DNA from 2 places in the Pseudarthrobacter sp. CC4 genome. Region 2 is predicted to be linked to the other one. Evidence: riboswitches for the same ligand, from Rfam matches in the RefSeq annotation. Region 2 holds a riboswitch; the other holds the start of a gene.
The links. A riboswitch is a leader RNA that binds a small molecule or an ion and turns the genes downstream of it on or off. The one in region 2 is predicted to bind cyclic di-AMP.
Positions count from the first base shown of each region.

Region 1 (3,200 bases), on a different contig from region 2:
CGTGTCGGCATCATTGAACTCAGCCGCAGCTGCTGCTGAGGTTGCCGGCGCGGAGGTGGATGACATCCCGGAGCTGCCATGGTTCATACCGGGCATGCTGCCGGTCCCGGAACTGCCGGTTCCGGAGCCCGCGGAGCAGCCGGCAAGGGCGATGGCAGCAGCGATGGCGGCAGCCGAGATCGTCAGTGTCTTTGTCATGAAAATCAGGTCCTCAAAAGTATCAGCGGCGTCTGGGCGCTGGTGTGATGGCATGCACTGGCAAACCCGTGCGGGGCTTGGCCTGTTGTATGCACGCCGATGACTGGACGGCTGCGCGTGCAAGGGCATGGCGCAGGGGAGTGTTTACGTCCGGCTGATACAGAGGTCACCGGGGGAGGGGCTGCCCGGTGCGTAGGAAAAGGTGCTGCTGGCTGTTGCGGCGGCACCGAAGTCGGGCAGCGCGTAAGGGGCTGTTCCCGGCACCGGGGCTGAGAGAGTGGTGTTTCCCGGTGCCAGGACGCAGGCAGCGTCACCGGCGGACATTTCCGGGCAGGACCCGGCCGGGGCGCAGGAAGATGAGGAACCAGTGACCGCCGGGTCACCGGCGACCCCGCCTGTTGGCGTCCCCGCTGCACGGGAATGGCTGGCTGGCATGGTCTGCAGCTGCATGGCGGCCCCGGCCCCGGTGCCTGCCGCTGTCGTGCTTGGGCCGGGGGGCATGTGGTGGGCGCCGGTCATGACGTGCATGCCGAAAATGCCGGCAATGATGGCCAGGGCCACAGTCAGGAATCCTGCCTGCAGGAGGAAGTCGGTGACGCGACGATGGGGTGCTGCAGTCACAACTCTTCCTCCTTTCCGTGCAGGCTCTTTCGTCATAAGGGTACCGGCAAGGTGTTCCTGCCGGTCACTTCCTTGTGGTTCAACGCGCCCGGGCGCTATTCGGTTTCGCTGTTCCTAACGGGCCGTTGGTGATCGGTGTGGTCGTCGACGTTTGTTTCAGCGGCAAAGTCCGGTCGGCCCGCGTGCCAGCGGGCACGCCCTGCCTTGATCCCCGTTCCGGGAAGCACAACGGCCCGGGAGGAAACTCAGCGAAAGTACAGATGTCAGTTGCCGGCCAGGGTGTAGCCGGCGGAGGTGACTGCCTCCTGCACGGCTGCCGCGTCAGGTGCGCCTCCGACCAGCAGGCGGGAACGGCCGCCCGGGACGAGGTCAACGAAGGCAGATTCCACACCCTCAAGAGCAGAGACTAGCTTCTCAACCGTCTGCACGCAATGCCCGCAGATTAGACCGTCCACAGCGAATTCAACGGAACTGGTGCCGGCAGAGGCGGTGGGGGCAGACGAGGCTTCGGTCGAGCAGCAGCCGCACCCTGTCGGGGAGGATGCAAGCGGCAGTTGGGTACGGTTTTCAGTTCCACACATGTCAGTTTCCGTTCCTTGACGAAGGACTAAAGGCGCTGGGGTTGAACGGCTGTGAGAGTCGGCGCTAGGGCACCGGCCGGGACATACCACTTCACTGACAACAGTCAAAGTATACCCCATGGGGGTATCGGGAGCAAGCGGGTGTGCCCGTGTCCCCATGTCTCCCGTTATTCAAATGTGACAAACGGTGCTGCTGTGAAGTACGGTCTAAGCCGTGCCGGTTTCTCCGAATGCGGCACTCCCGAGCAGATTGCCTAACTCTGCCGCTGCCCGGGATCCGTTCGCAACTTTCGTCCGGCAGAGACGGGGAAACCAACATTGGCCTGCTTCAGGCAGGTCTTGGGGTGAAGCCATGCCTGGCGCGTTTCGTGCCGGCGCGGCCGGGTGTCTCCCATCCGAATCCGACAGCTAACCTCGCAGGCAGTGGGAGAGGCCTTTTTCATGCCCATTCGCAAAGCTCATGGCCGCCGCCGCGCGGTCCCTGTCCAGACCAGCGCCCTAGCGGTCCTGTCCAAATCCGTAGCCGACAACGCCGGTGTTGCGGGCCGTCAGGCAGCGGTTATCGCGGCCGCGTCCGGTCTTGTCCTGACCAGCGGCATAGCTGCCCAGGCAGCAGAGGTCCCGGCCCAGCGTGACGCGGAGCCGGCCTCGACGCTCGAAGTCGCCAGCCAGGCTCAGGTGCCGCTCAGCGCGGACGCCACGGTCCAGATCTCCTACGAGCGTCCTGTGGTGGAGACCACCCCGGCTCCGGTTGTGGAGGCGCCCAAGCCAGTCGCCCCCCAGGTACCCAAGGCGTCCCCGGCACCTGCCTTGACCGCAGCGGCTGCACCAGCGAAGGCTCAGATTACCGTCACACCTGCCGCTGCCGCTCCCGTTGCCGCGCCGGCCGCTGGTGGCATCAACGCCATCATGGTTTCTTCCGCCTACGCCCAGATCGGTATGATCCAGGACTGCACACGGCTGGTGGAAAACGCCCTTAACGCCGCGGGTATCCCGGTCGGAGACCTCGGCCCCATGCAGTTCATGAACTACGGGACTGTAGTCAGCGATCCCCAGCCCGGTGACATGGTCATGCAGCCCGGCCACGTCGGAATCTACGTCGGCAACGGCCAGGTCCTCAGCTCGGGCCTGAACGGCAAGAACGAAACCGCCGTCCACCCGCTGACCTGGATGACCTCCAAGGGTGCCGTCACTTTCGTCCGCGCCGGTAAATAGCCACTGAAGGCCGGTGATGCACTGCCTTGGGGGCAGTGCATCACCGGCCTTCAGCATCCGACGCCGCAGGAGGGGACTACACCTTGTGCGGCCGCCCGAAGCGGCGCAGCCGCAGTGAGTTGCTGACCACCAGGACCGAGCTGGCCGCCATCGCGGCACCGGCGATCATCGGGTTCAGCAGTCCCAGCGCGGCGACCGGAATGCCCACCGCGTTGTAGAAGAACGCCCAGAACAGGTTGGTCTTGATCGTGGCCAGCGTGCGGCGGGACAGCTCAATGGCCTCCGCGACCTGCCCCAGGTCGCTTCCCATGACCGTCAGATCAGCCGCGGCGATGGCAACATCCGTGCCGCTGCCCATGGCGATGCCCAGGTCAGCCTGGGCCAGGGCCGCGGCATCGTTGACGCCATCCCCTGCCATCGCCACTGTCGCGCCGGACTCCTGCAACCGGCGCACGGCCTCAACTTTTCCGTCGGGCAGGACCCCGGCGAGCACATCCTCGGCCGGGATGCCGACCTGGGCGGCCACGGCCAATGCCGCCGAAGCGTTGTCACCGGTCAGAAGAATGGGACGAAGCCCCAGCTCCT
Region 1 is NZ_JARCCZ010000023.1:38,988-42,187, reverse strand. Features, by position in the region: gene PV768_RS16060 (DUF305 domain-containing protein) at 1-198, opposite strand, end outside; gene PV768_RS16055 (hypothetical protein) at 343-819, opposite strand; gene PV768_RS16050 (heavy-metal-associated domain-containing protein) at 1,083-1,400, opposite strand; cyclic di-AMP (ydaO/yuaA leader) riboswitch at 1,642-1,837, shown strand; gene PV768_RS16045 (NlpC/P60 family protein) at 1,842-2,615, shown strand; gene PV768_RS16040 (heavy metal translocating P-type ATPase) at 2,692-3,200, opposite strand, start outside.
Region 1: it holds a riboswitch for cyclic di-AMP, as region 2 does, so the genes downstream of both, PV768_RS16045 (NlpC/P60 family protein) here and PV768_RS21595 (NlpC/P60 family protein) in region 2, are expected to answer to the same signal.

Region 2 (3,200 bases):
TCCATGATCGTCGGCACCAAGGCCCCCTTGGCGTCCACCCCGAGGGCAGCGTTATAGGTTTTAATCCCGGAGGCCCAGGCCGTGGCTGCGGCGGCGGAATCGGTAACCAGTTCCGGATTAAAGTCGGCCTGGCCCGGCTGGCCGGACTTTTTCTGCACAGCGTAGGTGCTGACGGAGCCGTGAACAGGGAGGGTTTCCATCACCAGCCTGCCCTCGGCCCCGTAGAAACGCTCCCTGCCCGCCGTGACTTGGGTTCGGCCCATGCCGTCACCAAGCAGGTAGATAACATTCTCGGCTGTGGCAGGTGCTGACTTCGTGGCGTTAAACACCGCGTACCAGATCATCCCGGTTGCCACGGCTGCTCCCAGGACGACCCAAATGATCCTGCGTATCTTCCGTTCAGAGTCGGCGGGCGTGACGGCGGCCGGAGCTTGTGTCATCGGCGGTGCTTTCCTGTTCAGCGGCGGGGGCGTATGTCGGCTTCAGGGGCGGCGGTGTTTGTAGGGCTGGCCCTAGAGGTACCACAGCCGCAGCATGGGTTTCTCGAAGCAATGGAATTGGATCCATTCAGAAAGGATACGGCTCGTGTTCCAGGACATCGAGTAAGTTCAGGACAACTCAGCCTTAATCCGGTTGGGCCGGCCCTGCCTTACTACGCGGTGAGGCCCACCAGCGGGGTCTGTTCCAGAGGCAGCCCTTAAACAAGAGCCTCCTCGCAAGTGCCCGACGGAAAATGCAATTCGTCTTCGTCTTCTGTTTTCTAAGAGCATGTTTCAGACTCCCGAGATGACTACGTGGCCGACCGGACAGGAATACGGGCACAGGGCAGTACATGGAGGCGGCAGCGCAATTGTTCATCCCCGGTCCTTAGTGCCGTCCTTTATGCATCCAATAAGAGGATCTGCGGCTCTGCGTTATGCAAATGTGACAACGTCGTGGGTTTTCGAGTAGGGTCAGACGCGTGCCGGTCTCAGAATGCGGCACTCCTGAGCAGATTGCCTAACTCTGCCGCTGCCTCGGGACCCGTTCGCATCATTCGTCCGGCAGAGACGGGGAAACCAATTGTGGCCTGCTTCGGGCAGGCCTTGGGGTGAAGCCGCGACTCCTGCCTTGTGCTGGAACTGCGGCCGGGTGTCTCCCATCCGAATCCGACAGCTAACCCCGCAGGCAGTGGGAGAGGCCCTTTCATGTCCATTCGCCGTGCTCACGGCCGCCACCGCGCGGTCCCCGTCCACACCAGCGCCCTTGCAGTCCTGACCAAGTCCGTCACCGACAACGCCGGCGGTGTGGGCCGCCAGGCGGCCGTCATTGCAGCAGCTTCCGGACTCGTTCTTACCAGTGGCGTTGCAGCCCAGGCAGCAGATGCCCCGACCCAGCGCGAGGCAGAGCCGGCCTCGACCCTGGAGGTTGCCAGCCAGGTCCAGGCGCCGCTCAGCGCAGATTCGACAGTCCAGATTTCCTACGAGCGCCCCGTCGTAAAGACGACGCCCGCTCCTGTCATCGAAGCGCCAACGCCTGTCGCCGTTCAGGCACCCAAGGCGGCCGTGCCCGCCGCGACTGCCGTCGCGAACGCCGCGGCGCCGGCCAAGGCCCAAGTCACCGTCACCCCCGCCCCTGCTGCCGCGCCGGCAGCCGCCCCGGCAGGCGGAGTCAACGCCACCATGGTCTCCTCGGCCTACGCCCAGATCGGCATGATCCAGGACTGCACACGACTGGTCGAGAACGCTCTTAATGCTGCCGGCATCCCTGTCGGAGACCTTGGTCCGATGCAGTTCATGAACTACGGCACTGTAGTCTCCGATCCGCAGCCCGGTGACATGGTCATGCAGCCCGGCCACGTAGGCATCTACGTCGGCAACGGCCAGGTTCTCAGCTCCGGCCTGAACGGCAAGAACGAAACCGCTGTTCACCCGCTGACGTGGATGACGTCAAAGGGTGCTGTCACCTTCGTACGGGCAGGCTAATAAATTTCTGAAGGCCGGCGATTCGGTGCCTTGGGGGCGGCGAATCACCGGCCTTCAGTATTTCTTGAGCAGCATGGGCCTCTGAACGCCGTTTTTAAACTACCGGCCTGTTCGCAAGGACCAGACCGGCCGCTCGGTCACAGTTTGGGTACGGCCTGCCGCGGCTGCTTCTTGTCGGTGTGCAACTGGGCCTCCTGGAGCGATCTCGGCAGGAGCCTGGCTTCCAGACGTGCGGGAAGAGTATTGGAATCTCGTAAGGCCCTTTTAACTTTCTGGACGTCGGCCCATGTTGGAGCCCCGGGCCCGGGGCCGGGTTTCGCGTTTGCAGCAGCGGAGTAGATCTGGAGTTCGTAGGCGTGACGGAGCCTGGTCAGTGATTCGATGGCCGGGCCGTTGAACCGGGCTTGATACATCAGCCGGCTGGTGAAATTCCGCGGTGTTTCTGCGGGGCTCGGACGGTAACCATGATCAACGGCGCTTTCGGTCGTCTCGGCCCAGGCGATGCTGGCTGCTTGTCCCGGACTTGACCTGAGAAATCGGCGCTTTCGTCCACCGGATCTGACGATGCGGACCAGAAATGGTGCGGAGGCCAGAAGTAGCAGGGCCAAAACCGCGCCCGTGAAAACGCTGCGATCCATACCGGAAGGGGCGGACGTGCCCGGCGTGCCGATGCCTGGAGGTCCTGGGGCAGGAGTCGGGGATATCCCGATGTCCGGCACGGGCAAGCCTTCGGATCTGAAGTCGTCCTCTACCGCGAGCCCTTGAGGAGTTGCCGGTTGCTGCGCATAGCCGGGGACGACTCCGCGGGAAGGAGTCGGTTCGAATCTAACCCAGCCGGCACCGCGGAAGTACAGCTCTGGCCAGGCATGGGCGTCCTTGGAATCAACGGCGAATTCGGGCAGCTCTTCCCCGCCGACCATAACGGTGTTCCCGGTTGGGTCCCCTGGGGCGTAACCGACGGCGACGCGGCTCGGGATCCCGGCCAGCCGTGCCATGACAGCCATGGTTCCGGCGAAGTGGACGCAGTAGCCGGCTTTCACTTCAAGGAACCGTCCAATGACTTCAAGGCCGGTGCCATCGTAGTTTCCTTCGACGGGTGCCTGCAGGGAGTAGGTGAAGTCGCCACCCCGCAGGTAATTTTGGATGGCCATTGCTTTGTTGTAGGGGTTGATCAGGTCCTCGGTGAGGTATTGTGCGGTTTCCCTGACGATGGGTGGAAGCTCCCCGGGCAGGGAG
Region 2 is NZ_JARCCZ010000055.1:1,347-4,546, reverse strand. Features, by position in the region: gene PV768_RS21600 (alkaline phosphatase) at 1-440, opposite strand, end outside; cyclic di-AMP (ydaO/yuaA leader) riboswitch at 987-1,184, shown strand; gene PV768_RS21595 (NlpC/P60 family protein) at 1,188-1,964, shown strand; gene PV768_RS21590 (transglutaminase TgpA family protein) at 2,102-3,200, opposite strand, start outside.